2 regions of the Pantoea sp. nfd-35 genome follow, and region 2 is predicted to be linked to the other one. Evidence: predicted binding sites of a transcription regulator. Region 2 holds the regulator's gene; the other holds the start of a gene.
What was found. Region 2 encodes CRP, which controls carbon source genes, mostly activating them, when cyclic AMP is high. Its sites were predicted from a motif close to ATGTGANNNNNNTCACAT; they were not measured.
Positions count from the first base shown of each region.

Region 1: a site for CRP is predicted at 4,633-4,650, ahead of P9J57_RS17650 (enolase C-terminal domain-like protein). Genes of this name have one in related genera too.

Region 1 is NZ_CP122403.1:3,795,728-3,803,896, reverse strand. It holds gene P9J57_RS17655 (beta strand repeat-containing protein) at 354-2,930, shown strand; gene P9J57_RS17650 (enolase C-terminal domain-like protein) at 3,154-4,407, opposite strand; gene P9J57_RS17645 (SDR family oxidoreductase) at 4,732-5,499, shown strand; gene idnD (L-idonate 5-dehydrogenase) at 5,541-6,572, shown strand; gene P9J57_RS17635 (MFS transporter) at 6,715-8,112, shown strand.
Region 2 is NZ_CP122403.1:425,360-433,528, reverse strand. It holds gene P9J57_RS01965 (phosphoribulokinase) at 20-889, shown strand; gene P9J57_RS01960 (OsmC family protein) at 919-1,323, opposite strand; gene crp (cAMP-activated global transcriptional regulator CRP) at 1,627-2,259, shown strand; gene P9J57_RS01950 (YccS/YhfK family putative transporter) at 2,318-4,393, shown strand; gene argD (bifunctional acetylornithine/succinyldiaminopimelate transaminase) at 4,395-5,615, opposite strand; gene P9J57_RS01940 (aminodeoxychorismate synthase component II) at 5,704-6,279, opposite strand; gene P9J57_RS01935 (putative adenosine monophosphate-protein transferase Fic) at 6,450-7,049, opposite strand; gene P9J57_RS01930 (YhfG family protein) at 7,039-7,209, opposite strand; gene ppiA (peptidylprolyl isomerase A) at 7,288-7,860, opposite strand; gene tsgA (MFS transporter TsgA) at 8,121-8,169, shown strand, end outside.

The sequences.
Region 1 (8,169 bases), 1.0 Mb from region 2:
AAATAAACGCGGTTTACACTGTTCTTATTCCGCAGAGGTAAATGGTTTATTGTGGTATTTGATGACTATAATTCATTGCCTGCACATTGAAAGCCAGTTGTTTAACTGGCTTGTTCGTGTTTTTTTCTCTTATTATTTTGGGGTGAATTGATTATTGGTGAATATTTAATTCTGTTTTATTTATTAATTTTATGGTTTCTGAAAATTAAGTGGCGGTAATTTATTATTTATTAATATTTCGTGATCTCATTAATGTTTGTGAGTTGGGCGATGGTTAAACAATTAGGATTAGGTTCTTTTAGAACCAGAGGAGTAAGACTGTTTTCATGCCCTAATGAAATGAAGGTTTAGACATGATAGAAGACAAGGTTTTAATATTACGTACCTGTGCTAATAATATGGCCGATCACGGCGGAATCATCTGGCCGTTAAGCGGTATCGTAGAGTGTAAATACTGGAAGCCGGTTAAAGGCTTTGAGAACGGACTAACGGGGCTAATCTGGGGAAAAGGATCGGATTCACCGCTGAGCCTGCACGCTGATGCCAGGTGGGTCGTCGCTGAAGTGGATGCCGATGAGTGTATCGCTATTGAAACTCATGGCTGGATTAAATTTCCCCGTGCTGAGGTTCTTCACGTTGGAACGAAAACCAGTGCGATGCAATTTATCCTGCACCATCGGGCTGATTACGTTGCCTGTACGGAAATGCAGGCCGGGCCTGGATCGCCTGATGTCACTTCAGAGGTAAAGGTAGGCAATCGATCGCTGCCTGTAACAGATGATATTGATGCGACCATCGAATCAGGCAGTACGCAGCCGACACAAACGATTGAAATCGCAACCTATGGCAGTACGCTCAGCGGCACGCATCAGAGTCAGCTGATTGCCGGATATGGCAGTACTGAGACGGCGGGTGATAGCAGCACATTAATTGCCGGTTATGGTAGCACCGGTACAGCGGGAGCAGACAGCACATTAGTCGCGGGCTACGGCAGTACCCAAACCGCAGGTGAAGAGAGCAGCCAGATGGCGGGTTACGGCAGCACGCAGACCGGCATGAAAGGCAGCGATCTCACCGCCGGTTACGGCAGTACCGGCACGGCGGGTGACGACAGCTCCCTGATCGCCGGTTACGGCAGTACCCAGACGGCGGGCGAAGACAGCTCGCTGACAGCCGGTTACGGCAGCACGCAGACCGCGCAGAAGGGCAGCGATCTTACCGCGGGTTATGGCAGTACCGGCACGGCGGGTGCCGACAGTTCATTAATCGCGGGCTACGGCAGCACCCAGACGGCCGGGGAAGAAAGCACCCAGACAGCCGGTTATGGCAGCACCCAGACCGCGCAGAAGGGCAGCGACCTTACGGCCGGTTACGGCAGTACCGGTACGGCGGGTGACGACAGCTCCCTGATCGCCGGTTACGGCAGTACCCAGACGGCGGGCGAAGACAGCTCGCTGACAGCCGGTTACGGCAGCACGCAGACCGCGCAGAAGGGCAGCGATCTTACCGCGGGTTATGGCAGTACCGGCACGGCGGGTGCCGACAGTTCATTAATCGCGGGCTACGGCAGCACCCAGACGGCCGGGGAAGAAAGCACTCAGACAGCCGGTTACGGCAGCACCCAGACCGCGCAGAAGGGCAGCGACCTTACGGCCGGTTACGGCAGTACCGGTACGGCGGGTGACGACAGCTCCCTGATCGCCGGTTACGGCAGTACCCAGACGGCGGGCGAAGACAGCTCGCTGACAGCCGGTTACGGCAGTACCCAGACCGCCCAGAAGGGCAGCGATCTTACTGCAGGTTATGGCAGTACCTCTACGGCAGGCTATGAAAGTTCATTGATCGCGGGCTATGGCAGTACCCAGACAGCGGGTTACGGTAGCACGCTGACAGCGGGTTACGGCAGTACGCAGACCGCGCAGAACGAAAGCGATCTCATCACCGGCTATGGCAGTACGTCTACAGCCGGGGCAAATAGTTCACTGATCGCAGGCTATGGCAGCACGCAGACAGCCAGCTACAACAGTGTGCTAACGGCGGGCTACGGCAGTACCCAGACGGCGAGAGAAGGCAGTGACCTCACTGCCGGGTACGGCAGCACCGGCACGGCAGGCTCGGACAGCTCAATCATTGCAGGTTACGGCAGCACCCAGACCGCCAGTTATCACAGTAGCCTGACGGCGGGCTACGGCAGTACGCAGACGGCGCGCGAACAGAGTGTGCTGACGACCGGCTACGGCAGCACCTCAACCGCCGGCGCCGACAGTTCCCTGATTGCAGGCTATGGCAGCACGCAGACAGCCGGTTACAACAGTATTCTGACGGCCGGTTATGGCAGCACCCAGACGGCGCAGGAGGGCAGCGATCTCACCGCAGGTTATGGCAGTACCTCAACCGCCGGTGCCGACAGCTCCCTGATTGCAGGCTACGGCAGCACGCAGACAGCCGGTTACAACAGTATTCTGACGGCCGGTTATGGCAGCACCCAGACGGCGCAGGAGGGCAGCGATCTCACCGCAGGTTATGGCAGTACCTCAACCGCCGGTGCCGACAGCTCCCTGATTGCGGGCTACGGCAGCACCCAGACCGCCGGGGATCGCAGCAAGCTTCTGGCAGGCAACAACAGCTACCTCACCGCTGGCGATCGCAGCAAACTCACGGCAGGCAATGACTGCATCCTCATGGCGGGAGACCGAAGCAAGCTGACGGCGGGCATCAACAGCATTCTCACCGCCGGATGCCGTAGCAAGCTGATAGGAAGCAATGGTTCAACCCTCACCGCCGGGGAAAACTCAGTTCTGATTTTTCGCTGCTGGGATGGAAAGCGCTACACTAACGTGGTCGCTAAAACCGGAAAGGGAGGAATAGAAGCGGATATGCCTTACCAGATGGATGAGGACAATAATATCGTGAATAAACCCGAAGAATAATCGCCATAACAGAGGGAATGTTCGCGAGGGGACGGGAGGTTTAAACAGCGCGCAGACCAGGCTTAAAAAAGCAGAGAAGCGTGTTCTTGTTGGCTATTTATCTGTCCCTGAACACAGTAAAGCCGACCTGAACGGCCTGTTGTGGTCCAGGCCGGCCAGGCCAACAATGCCAGGGAAAAGCAAAAAGGCCCATTGCTGAGCCTCTGCAAAAAGACCTGATGACTCAGGGACGCCAGACTGTGCCATCCGGAGTCCTGGCCATCGTCCAGGTCGGATTGCCGCCCTCGCAGGGGAATTTCGCCGCCAGCGCTTCGTTGATATCAATCCCTAACCCCGGCTTGTCATTGACGTAAGCATAGCCCTGATCCACTTCAGGACAGCCCGGGAAGACTTCACGCAGCGCATCATTCATTGGCGTGTATTCCTGAATGCCGAAATTAGGCGAGCTCAGATCCAGATGCATGTTTGCGCAAACCCCAATCGGGGAGATATCCCCAGGGCTGTGCCAGGCGGTGCGAACACCGTTTAATTCACTGTAGATGGCGATTTTTTTCGCCGGTGTGATACCGCCAATCGAGCTGATATGACAGCGGATATAATCAATCAGCTTATTGTCGATCAACGGCTTCCACTCATTCACGTTAACGAACAGCTCGCCCATTGCGATCGGCGTGGAAGACTGCTGGCGCAACATTTTCAGCCACTCCGTATTCTCGGGAGCAACCGGATCTTCAAGGAAGAAAAGCTGATAAGGCTCCAGCGCTTTAGCCATATGAATGGCATTAATCGGCGTAATACGTTCATGGGCATCATGGAGTAGCTCCACGCTGAAACCCAGTTTATTGCGCAGATGATCAAACAGACGCGGAATGCTTTTCGCATAGGCTTCCGGATCAAAATAGATCCCCGGGGCTTTGGTGCGAGGCGAGCGCTTGGGTTGAATATTTTTCGCTTTCACCATGCGATTGGCAATCAGTCGCAGGTCATCAGTACCGGCACCGCCGTACATGCCCATCTGGCAGCGAATATACTGGTAGCCTTCTTCCATTTTGGCGCGAGCGCTGTCTTCCACTTCAACTTCATCGGCGCCATCGGTGTGCACATAGAGCGCAATACCGTCGCGACATTTCCCACCCAACAGTTCATAAACCGGCAGGCCAGCCTGTTTACCTTTGATATCCCATAGCGCCATATCAATGCCGGAAAGGGCATTATTCATTACCGGACCATTGCGCCAGTAGCCACTCACTGTGGCGGACTGCCATATATCTTCTATTCTGGCGGGATCTTTGCCAATCAGAAACGGGGCAAGGTACTCATCAATGGCACTTTGTACGGCGTAAATGCGCTGGGTAAAGGTGGCGCAACCCAAACCGTACAGTCCGGGCTCATTAGTTTCAATTTTAACCACCACCAGATCGATGCCGCCCGGCGCAGTCAAAATTGTTTTTACATTGGTGATGAACAGATTGCTCACACTAGCTCCTTATTATTCAGAACATTAACCGCACCGTACTCATCGCTGCTACGCAGGGTTTAATGGTATGTTGTCATACAACATTTCCTTTCTATCATAAATTTATCCGGCTTGAATTCTGCACTGCTATTTTTGTGACGGCGATCTAATGAAACGTCTCAGGCTAAATGCATTGTTTTTATGTCTATTAAATACAATGATTTGATGGTTTTTTCTGTTAAGCATTTGTGATATGTGCCTCATAAATACGCTTTGTGTATTGATTTAATCTGTCGGCAAATTCACCTTAATAAGATAGTTGTCATACATATTTAAAGGTGGATTATGACTGCAATGTTCGATCTGACTGGTAAAACGGCTTTGATAACGGGGTCCTCCCGCGGCCTGGGGTTTGCCTACGCCGAAGCATTAGCCGCTGCCGGGGCAGAGGTTATTTTGAACGGCACGCGTGAAGCGGTGCTGAACGAGGCCGTTGAACAGCTTAAAAATAAAGGCTATCGCGTCTCCGGCCGGGTGTTTGATGTGACCTGTGAAAGCGCGATAGAGCAGGTGTTCGCCAGTCTGGATGAGCAGGGCATCGCAGTCGATATCGTAATAAATAATGCCGGGATCCAGTACCGCAAACCCATGCTGGAGCTGGAACTGGAAAACTGGCAAAAGGTGATTGATACCAACCTCACCAGCGCCTTTCTGGTTTCGCGCGCGGCAGCCAAACGCATGATTGCCCGCGATCGGGGCGGCAAAATCATCAATGTCGGTTCGTTGACCAGCCAGGCGGCCAGGCCAACCGTTGCACCTTATACCGCTGCCAAGGGCGGCATTAAGATGCTGACCTGCTCAATGGCGGCCGAATGGGCGCAGTTTAATATCCAGACCAATGCGATTGGGCCGGGATATATCCTGACGGACATGAACAGTGCGCTGGTGGACGATGCCCGGTTCGACAGTTGGGTGAAAAGCAGTAACCCTTCGCAGCGCTGGGGACGGCCAGAAGAAGTGGCCGGTACGGCCGTTTTTCTTTCATCGCCTGCCTCAGATTATATCAATGGTCAGATTATCTACGTGGATGGCGGCTGGCTGGCCGTGCTGTAAGCGTTATTGACCCGGAAGAGGAAAAACATGTGCACAGCATAATGACGCATGCCTGCGTGGCAAAGGGTAAAAAAGAGATCGCGGTTGAGCAGCGCGAACTGAAGTATTCGGATGATGATGTCGTTGTTCAAGTGGAGTGCGGCGGCATCTGCGGCTCGGATATTCATTATTACCATGAAGGACGTGCCGGATTATCCGTGATTAAGCAACCGCTGGTGATAGGTCACGAATTTGTGGGGCGGATTTTCCAGGCGCCGGCAGCATCAGGGTTAGAACCGGGACAAAAAGTCGCGATTAATCCATCACATCCATGTGGTCAGTGTGAGTATTGTCGGGCAGGTAAACAGAATGCCTGCGCCACCATGCGCTTTATGGGGAGCGCCCAGTTCACTCCGCACGTGAATGGTGGATTTGCACAATATGTCGTGGTGCCTGCGAAGCAGTGCGTGGCTTATGATGAGCAGGTTCCGGCCAGCGTCATGGCCGTTGCTGAGCCTACCGCCGTCGTGATCCATGCGCTCAACGTGGCAGGCAGCATCGTCGGGAAAAGGGTGCTGGTGATGGGCGCGGGCCCCATCGGCGCCTTAGCGATTGCCGCCGCAAGCGCTTCCGGCGCGGCAGAGATCGTGGCGTTCGATCCGAGCGAGCGCTGCCGCCGCATCGCGGTAGAAATGGGGGCTGATGCGGCAGTGGATGCGAGCGATCGTGCCGCCGTTGCCCGCTACGGTGAAAATCGGGGATATTTCGACGTTACGCTGGAAGCCAGCGGAGCCGAAGCGGCGATTGAATCCAGTATTCTGGTTACGCGGCCGGGCGGCGTTGTGGTTCAAATTGGGATGGGAAAAAGTCCGCTTAATTTCCCGGTAGCGCAGATGCTGGTAAAAGAAATTAGCTGGAAAGGCTCCTTCCGTTTTATCGATGAATTTGATGTGGCGGTGAAATGGCTGGAAAAAGGCATTATCGATCCGCGTCCGATTCTTTCCGGCAATTATGCCTATCACGATATTGAAGCGGCATTAAAGGCGGCCAGTGATAAAACACAACATTCAAAAGTATTAGTTCAGTTTTCATAAAATATCTCAGAACCTGTAGTTATTACTCTGGCTTAAAACATCGGTGATTGTCGCGGGTGAAGAGATCCTCACGCTCCGCGTAAGCGGCACTCGCCTGTCATTTAGTCGCCTGTTAACGCATCGTCGACCTCAGGGTGAAAACATGAGTCATTTAAATACCAACACCACAGAACGTAATACCTCTGATCTGGTCCGGGCATCTGTATCAGGATGGCTGGGTACAACGTTAGAATTTATGGATTTCCAGCTCTATTCTCTTGGTGCGGCGTTAGTTTTTCATGAAGTCTTTTTTCCCGAACAGTCGGGTGCGATGGCGCTGATTCTGGCAATGGGAACCTACGGTGCAGGTTATATCGCGCGAATCGTCGGCGCCGTTTTTTTTGGGAAAATGGGCGACCGTGTTGGCCGAAAAAAAGTCCTGTTTATCACTATCGCCTTAATGGGCGTTTGTACCACCTTAATTGGCGTATTACCCACTTACCAGCAGGTGGGTATTTTAGCGCCCTTGCTGCTGGTGGCGCTGCGTATTATTCAGGGATTAGGTGCCGGTGCAGAAATATCGGGTGCCAGCACTATGCTGGCTGAATATGCGCCCAAAGGGAAAAAGGGCATTATTGCCTCGCTGGTTGCCATGGGCACCAACTGCGGCACGTTGAGTGCAACCGCCATCTGGGCGGCTATGTTCTTTTTCTTCACCAATGACGAAGTCATTGCCTGGGCATGGCGTATTCCTTTCCTGGCCAGTTTCGTCGTGATGGGATTTGCTATCTGGCTGCGCTTCAACCTGAAAGAAAGTCCGGTGTTTGAAAACGTTGCCGAATCTGCCACCGTCAAGCCCCACGATCAGCCGGCACAGTCTGTTTTCCAGTTAATCAAAGGCAAAGCCTTCTGGATTGCTACCGGGCTGCGATTTGGTCAGGCGGGTAACTCGGGCATCATCCAGACCTTTCTGGCGGGTTATATGGTTCAGACGCTGTTGTTCAATAAGGCGGTTCCCACCGATGCCATCATGGTGAGCTCGGTAATAGGATTTATGACAATTCCTCTTATCGGCTGGCTCTCAGACCGGATAGGGCGCCGTATTCCTTACCGCATTCTGACGCTGGGCTCGATTATTCTGGCTTATCCGATGATTTCACTCATCGTCGATAACGCGCAGGCGGTGAGTACCATCATGGTTTGCCTGATCGTCATTCACAATATCGCAGTGTTGGGCCAGGCGGCGATTGAAGGGATCACCATGGCAGAGATGTTTGGTTCCAGAAACCGTTTCGCGCAAATGGCCATCTCTAAGGAGATCGGTGGGCTGTTTGCCACTGGCTTAGGGCCGCTCCTGGCCGGTATTTTCTGCCAGCTCACGGGCACCTGGTATCCGATTGTGATCATGCTGATCGGCTATTCCTGTATCGGCCTGCTGGCTTCACTGATAATGCCAGAGGTGGTGGATCGGGATCTTACCGCAGAGGCCGATGCCTCGGGCGGCGTGCCGGATGGTTGTCATCCTGTTGCCCCCTCGATCCGGGCAGGAAGCGGCGAGTAAGGCAAGGTTGAACCCTGTCTGTCACTGCGTTAGCGCAGGACTTTGCTGGAAAGGATA
Region 2 (8,169 bases):
TTTCACAGGGAGTTTCACTATGTCGGCACGTCATCCGATTATCGCGGTAACAGGTTCCAGCGGTGCCGGAACCACTACCACCAGCCTCGCATTCCGTAAAATTTTTCAGCAACTCAATTTGCACGCGGCCGAGCTGGAAGGAGACAGTTTCCACCGATTTACCCGGCCTGAAATGGATATGGCTATCCGTAAGGCGCGCGATCTGGGTCGCCATATCAGCTACTTTGGCCCGGAGGCGAATGATTTCGGTCTGCTGGAGCAGACCTTTGTTGAATACGGTGATCAGGGCAAGGGCCAGTCACGTAAATACCTGCATACCTACGACGAAGCGGTGCCCTGGAATCAGGTGCCAGGTACCTTTACCCCGTGGCAGCCGCTGCCACCGGATACGGACGTGCTGTTTTATGAAGGACTGCACGGCGGCGTCGTGACGGCTCAGCACAACGTCGCTGAAAAAGTGGATTTACTGGTCGGCGTCGTCCCCATCGTTAACCTGGAGTGGATTCAGAAGCTGGTACGCGATACCGGTGAACGCGGTCATTCGCGTGAAGCCGTAATGGATTCGGTGGTGCGCTCAATGGAAGATTACATCAATTTCATTACGCCGCAGTTCTCACGCACCCATATTAACTTTCAGCGGGTTCCAACCGTCGACACCTCTAACCCCTTTGCGGCACGCACCATTCCTTCACTGGATGAAAGTTTTGTCGTCATCCACTTTCAGGGGCTGGAAGATATTGATTTTCCCTACCTACTGGCCATGCTGCAGGGATCGTTTATTTCCAATATCAACACGCTGGTTGTACCTGGCGGGAAAATGGGGCTGGCGATGGAATTAATTATGGCACCGCTGGTAAAACGGCTCATGGAAGGCAAACGCATTGAATAAAATCAGAGGCCGCGCTGGCCTCTGAATAATTACAGCTCGATAACTTCGTAACTGTGGGTAATTTCCACCCCTTTGCCTAACATAATGGCAACCGAGCAATACTTCTCAGCTGAAAGGTCGACCGCACGCGCGACGGCTTTATCTGAAAGTGCTTTTCCACTGACGATAAAATGCAGGTTGATGCGGGTAAAGATGCGAGGCGCTTCTTCCCGACGTTCTGATTCGAGTTTTACTTCGCAATCAGCCACATCGTTGCGACCTTTTTGCAAAATTGATACCACATCAATGGCGCTGCATCCGCCGGCCGCCATCAGCACCATTTCCATAGGGCTGGGCGCTTTATCGCCGGAATTGCCGTCCATTAAGACCTGATGTCCGGACGAAGACTCGCCGAGGAATGTTAACCCTTCAACCCATTTGACTCTTGCCTGCATAATCTGGCCCCCAGAATGCCCTGTTTTTGCGTCAGAGTACGCTTTTGCCTGGTAAACAGCAATCCGGAGAAATCAGCCTTATTGCTGAAGCGAGACAACACAAGACAGTCGGCGAAAGCTGTGCTACAAACAGTGCTGAAAATATTTTTCGTCATCCGAAGACGAAGCCGGGAAGAATGATGCGCTCTGCGCAAATGCAGCCCGAATAATTTCCTGAATGGAAACACGCTTAACGCTTTCATCGCCTGGCAGGGAAACTGAGCCCTGTATTTTGGGCACGATTACAATAGAGGATAATAGCGAATGGTTCTCGGCAAACCGCAAACAGACCCTACACTTGAATGGTTCCTGTCCCATTGCCATATTCACAAGTATCCATCCAAAAGTACGCTGATTCACCAAGGTGAAAAAGCCGAAACGCTTTACTACATCGTGAAAGGTTCCGTCGCGGTACTGATTAAGGATGAAGAAGGCAAAGAGATGATTCTTTCTTATCTGAATCAAGGCGATTTTATTGGTGAGCTTGGCCTGTTTGAAGAAGGTCAGGAGCGCAGCGCCTGGGTACGTGCGAAAACTGCGTGCGAAGTGGCAGAGATTTCCTACAAGAAATTCCGTCAGCTCATCCAGGTTAACCCGGATATTTTGATGCGTCTTTCTTCTCAGATGGCTCGCCGTCTGCAGGTGACGTCAGAAAAAGTGGGAAATCTCGCTTTCCTGGATGTGACCGGACGCATTGCACAAACGTTGCTTAATCTGGCTAAACAGCCAGATGCCATGACGCATCCTGACGGCATGCAAATTAAAATTACTCGTCAGGAAATTGGCCAAATCGTTGGTTGTTCACGTGAAACCGTGGGCCGTATTTTGAAGATGCTGGAAGATCAGAACCTGATCTCCGCACACGGCAAAACCATCGTTGTTTACGGCACACGCTAAGCCTGACTGTTCACGGCGTGATGGCGACATTATGCCGTGAATGTCTTGTGTTGAGCCGATGTGGCGAAGAATAATCTATCACCCCGAAGTTAACTATGCGCTGCGCCAGACGCTGGTGTTGTGCCTTCCCGTAGCGCTCGGCTGGCTGTTCGGCGATCTGCAAAAAGGATTGCTGTTCTCATTGGTTCCCGCCTGCTGCAACATTGCCGGTCTGGACACGCCCCACAAACGCTTCTTTAAACGCCTGATCATCGGCGGCAGCCTGTTTGCCCTTGGCAGTTTACTGATGCAGTGGCTGCTGCTTAAAGACGTGCCGCTGCCGCTCATCCTGTTTGCCCTGCCTTTGCTGCTTGGCGTCACCGGAGAGATCAGTCCGCTGCACGCCCGACTGCTGCCCGGCACGTTAATCGCGTCAATTTTTACCCTCAGCCTGATTGGCCGTATGCCCATTTACGTTCCGCCCCTGCTCTATATCGGTGGAACGCTCTGGTATGGCCTGTTCAACTGGTTTTGGTTCTGGCTGTGGAAAGAGCAGCCGATGCGCGAAAGCCTGAGCCTGATCTACCGTGAGCTGGCAAATTACTGTGACGCCAAGTACAGCTTATTGACGCAGCTGACCGATCCGGAAAAAGCCCTGCCGCCCCTGCTGGCGCGTCAGCAAAAAGCGATCGATCTGATCAACACCTGCTATCAGCAAATGCATATGCTGTCTGCGAGTCGCGATCACAGCCACAAACGCCTGACCCGGGCGTTTCAGGTAGCACTGGATCTGCAGGAGCATATCTCCGTCAGCCTGCATCAGCCGGAAGAGGTCCAGAAGCTGGTCGAGCAAAGCCATGCTGAAGCCGTCATCCGCTGGAACGCCAGAACGATTTCAGCCCGGCTGCGCGCGCTGGCCGACGATATTCTGTATCACCAACTCTCTGGTCGTTTCGATATGGACAAGCAGTTGGGTGCGCTGGAGAAAATCGCCCTTCAGCATCCGGACAATCCGGTGGGTAACTTCTGTCTCTATCATTTCAGCCGTATCGCCCGGGTGCTTCGAACCCAAAAGCCGCTTTATCAACGCGACCTGATGGCCGATCGCCAGCGTCGTTTACCGCTGCTGCCCGCGTTGCGGAGCTATCTGTCGCTGCGGTCTTCCGCACTGCGAACGGCCGGGCGTTTTTCCGTCATGCTGATGCTGGGCAGCGCCCTGGCCGTGTTCTTTTCGATTCCTAAGCCCTACTGGATTTTGATGACCATCATGTTTGTCAGCCAGAGCAACTACAGCGCAACCCGCGTACGTATTCAGCACCGGGCCCTGGGAACCTTTGCCGGACTGGCTATCGCGGCGGCGTCGCTACGCCTGGATGTGCCTGAACCGCTGGTGCTGAGCATCATGCTGGTGATTACCTTTATCAGCTACCGTTTTACCCGCCAGTTTTACGGCTGGTCAATAGTGGGATTTACGGTTACGGCCGTTTATACGCTGCAACTGCTCTCCCTTAACGGGGCACAGTTTTTACTGCCCCGCCTGCTGGATACGCTGATGGGCTGCCTGATCGCCTTTGGGGGCATGTTATGGCTGTGGCCGCAGTGGCAAAGTGCCCTGCTGCGCCAGAATGCCCATGATGCGCTGGAGGCCTGTCAGGATGCCCTGCGAATGTTGCTGGGCCCGGAGCAGTCACCCGATGCGCTGGCTTACCAGCGGGTTAAGGTCAACCAGGCGCATAACGCCGTATTCAACTCCCTGAATCAGGCCATGCAGGAGCCGGGATTTAATTCACGCTACCTGCAGGATATGCGCTTATGGGTCACGCACTGCCAGTTTATCGTGGAGCACATTAACGCCATGACCATTCTGGCACGTGAACATACCATGCTGCCGCCCACGCTGGCTGAGCACTACCTGCAATGGTGCGAGATCGCCCTGCAACGGTGTCAGCAAAGGCTGGAATATGATGGGGAAAGTTCGCAGACGGATCTGCTACAGGGCGTGGAAGATATAAATGAGGGGCCGGTCACGGTACTGGAGCAGCACGTCAGGCGCATCCTGGAGCATCTGAAAGTCATGCACACGATCTCTTCTCTGGCCTGGAACCAGCGGCCTCATCATGGCCGCTGGCTGTTGCGCAGTCTGCGCCGCAAATAACTCAGGCAGACAGCACTTTCTCTACCGCACGGGCAAAGCGAGCCATGCCCTCTTCGATATCGGCAGGCTCGATAATCAGCGACGGTGCGAAGCGCATCACATCTGTTCCGGCCACCAGCACCATGACGCCTTCCGCAGCTGACGCATTCAGAATATCGCGCGCCTTGCCCGCATACTGCGGCTTCAGGGCTGCACCAATCAGCAGGCCTTTACCACGGATATCACTGAACAGGTCGTGACGCGCATCAATAGCCTTGAGCGCCTCAACAAACTGCTGGCGGCGGATTTCTACCCCATTCAGTACAGCTGGCGTATTGATAATATCTAACGCGGTTTCTGCGATCGCGCATGCCAGCGGATTGCCGCCATAAGTCGTGCCATGCACGCCAGGCGCCATGGTTGAGGCTACCTCATTGGTGGTCAGCATGGCGCTTACAGGAAAACCGCCGCCCAGCGCCTTCGCCGAGGTCAGAATATCGGGCGTCACGCCGTAGTGCTCATAGGCAAACAACTTACCGCTGCGCCCCATGCCGCTTTGCACCTCATCCAGTACCAGCAGCGCCTGGTGTTTGTCGCACAGTTCACGTAACCCCTGCATAAACGCTGGTGTTGCAGGCATCACACCGCCTTCACCCTGAATCGGCTCCACCACAATGGCGCAAGTGTGATCGTCAATCACCGCCTTAACCGCGTCCAGATCGTTGAACGGCACATGAACGATATCGGCGGGTTTCGGGCCAAAACCGTCGGAGTACTTGGGCTGACCGCCCACCGTTACGGTGAACAGCGTCCGGCCGTGAAAGGCGTTGTGAAAGGCAATGATTTTGCTTTTGAACGGGCTGTGGCGTTTACAGGCATAGTAGCGAGCCAACTTAAACGCGGCCTCATTGGCTTCTGCCCCCGAATTAGCAAAAAAGACCCGCTCCGCAAACGTGGCGTTGATCAGTTTACTGGCCAGACGCAGCGCAGGTTCATTGGTAAACACATTGCTGGTATGCCATAAGGTTTCGCCCTGTTTCTTCAGGGTCTCAACCAGCGCCGGGTGGCAATGGCCCAGAGCGGTCACGGCAATGCCGCCAGAGAAGTCGATATATTCTTTACCCTGTTGATCCCAGACGCGGCTTCCCTTGCCTTTTACCGGTACAAACTGAGCAGGTGCATAAACAGGCAAAATGACCTGATCGAACGTCTCACGCGTTACTGCCATATTTTCCGCTGTCATTGACAACCTCATTAACTGATTCGTTGAGTCACGATGAAATAATAATCATGAAATATGCATAAAAAATCACTTAAAGGCAAACACAACTTTACTGGTGCAGGAAATTAGCCAACAGCTGGTGTCCCTGTTCACTGAGGATGCTCTCTGGATGAAACTGCACGCCTTCCAGTGCGAGCGTTTTATGGCGAATCCCCATAATCTCATCCGGCTGGCCGTTACGCAGGCTCCATGCGGTCACCTCGAACGCATCAGGTAAGGTTTCCGTTTTGACAATAAGTGAATGGTAGCGCGTAACGGTCAACGGCTCATTCAGACCGCGGAAGACGCCACAACCATTGTGCTGCACCGCCGAGGTTTTACCGTGCATTACCTCGCGAGCGCGAACGATCTGCGCCCCAAAAACCTGGGCTATCGCCTGATGGCCCAGGCAAACGCCCAGTACAGGAAGACGGCCAGCGTAATGGCGGATGGCCTGCAACGAAATACCGCTCTGATCGGGCGTGCAGGGGCCAGGGGAAATCACCAAATGAGTCAGCGGCAGCGTGCGCATTTCATCAAGGGTAATAGCATCATTTCTTACTACCCGAACCTGAGCACCCAGTTGGCAAAAATACTGGTAGAGGTTCCAGGTAAACGAGTCGTAGTTATCAATAAGCAGCAACATGATTGTGATTTCAGGCAGACCGGAGGAATGCGCGGAGCGTTCAGCATCCAGAGTGATGACCAGAGCGCTATCCTATCATGCTGTTCAGGATGAGTGTGATGTGGGGATGCCGGATAACCGATTTCGTGCAGGGCGACGCACCTGGTGCGCCGCCCTGTGGCGTAAGCGGATCAGGGGGCTTTGGCTTCACTGACGATACAGGCAAAGAGCTTTTCCAGCGGCTGCAACGCGCCGGCGGCACCGGCCTGATTTGCCGCAACCCAGTCTTCGGCGCTCAGGTTGTCCCATTCCAGCACGTAGCCGGCATGCAGCGCCAGCTGTTCAAAGAAAATACGCTGCGCCCTGCCGTTACCTTCGCGGAAGGGATGCAGCATATTGACTTCGCAATAGTACCAGGCAATCCGTTTCACAAACTCAGCCTGAGGCAGACAGGCCAAGGCTTTCTCCTCTTCCAGCGCCGCCATCAGTGCATTTCCTTCTTTTTCGATGTACTCGAAATGACAAAAAGGGGTTTCATCGCGCCAGATGTCCAGCGTACGCAGTTCGCCGGCCCAGCTATAGACGTCCTGAAACAGGGTACGGTGAATATGGCAGAGGTAGGGTAATCCGATCTTGCGCGGGCCCAGTTCAAGCGTGGCAAGGCGCGCGGCACTAAAGCTTAACTCGGCTTTACGCAGCTGCGCGGCATCGTGAATATCAAGAAGGTTTTTCAGTACGGTATCGTTTTGCCACAGGTAGGGATCCTGAGTGACGGCAGTGTTAGCAGCCATATTGCCTCCTCAGTGAGGCCAGACGCGCTTCTGCATCTTCACCCTTGATTTCCGGTTCCGTCAGGGTAAAGCCTTCGAGCCGACAGCTTGCCCGATAGCTGGCATTTCGCCGCTGTTGCCAGAGCGCTGCTTTTTGTTTATCTGTGAGTTTGTTTGCCATACCGCCTCCTGCTCAGGTTTGCTCTAAGTATAAGAGCAAATTTTCCCTTTGCCGGAGACGAGATGGCATGGGATCAAATTACGGTAAGACTTTCGCTGACAAAATGACCACAGGTTTGGTTGGCACATTCTGATACGGGCCCACGTCTTTTGTCGGCACCTGAGAAATTTTATCCACCACGTCCTGGCCTTTGACAATCTTACCAAATACGGCGTAACCAAAATCACGTTGACCATGATCCAGAAAAGCGTTGTCAGCAACGTTCAGGAAGAACTGGCTGGTGGCGCTGTCTTTATCGGCGGTACGGGCCATTGAGATGGTGCCACGCAGGTTGCGCAAGCCGTTGTCTGCTTCGTTTTTAATCGGCGCGTTGGTCTGTTTTTGCTGCATTTCACTGGTAAAGCCACCGCCCTGGATCATAAAGCCAGGAATGACGCGGTGAAAAATCGTGTTGTTATAGAAACCGCTGTTGACGTAATCCACGAAGTTTTTAACTGAAACCGGTGCTTTTTGATTATTCAGTTCGAGTTCGATATTGCCAGCAGAGGTGGTAAGCAGAACATGCGTATCACCTTTAGCCGCTAAAGCTGAGGCGGAAACAGAAGAGAGCGCTAACAGGGCAACTGCCGCTGTCAAAGTACGTTTAAACATGAGTAATTCCTTACTTTGGAGAGCCAGCTCAAAAACGATATTGATTGTAAAGAGCATGTAATACAAGAGCCAGCGTTTTACCTATATTTACGCTAAAGGCACCCACCAGAGCCTGAATAAGGTTGCTTGCGCTTCGTGACTAAAATCACAGTATTGATGAAATGAATGACATCAATTTTCACTCTTAGTTTATTAAGATCACGGTTACGTTTACAATTTCTGACGCTTCAGGCTCTCCCGCTTCCTAACAGGTTCAGAACATGACAAATCGTAATCGTATCGGCCTTACCTGGATTAGCTTTCTCTCGT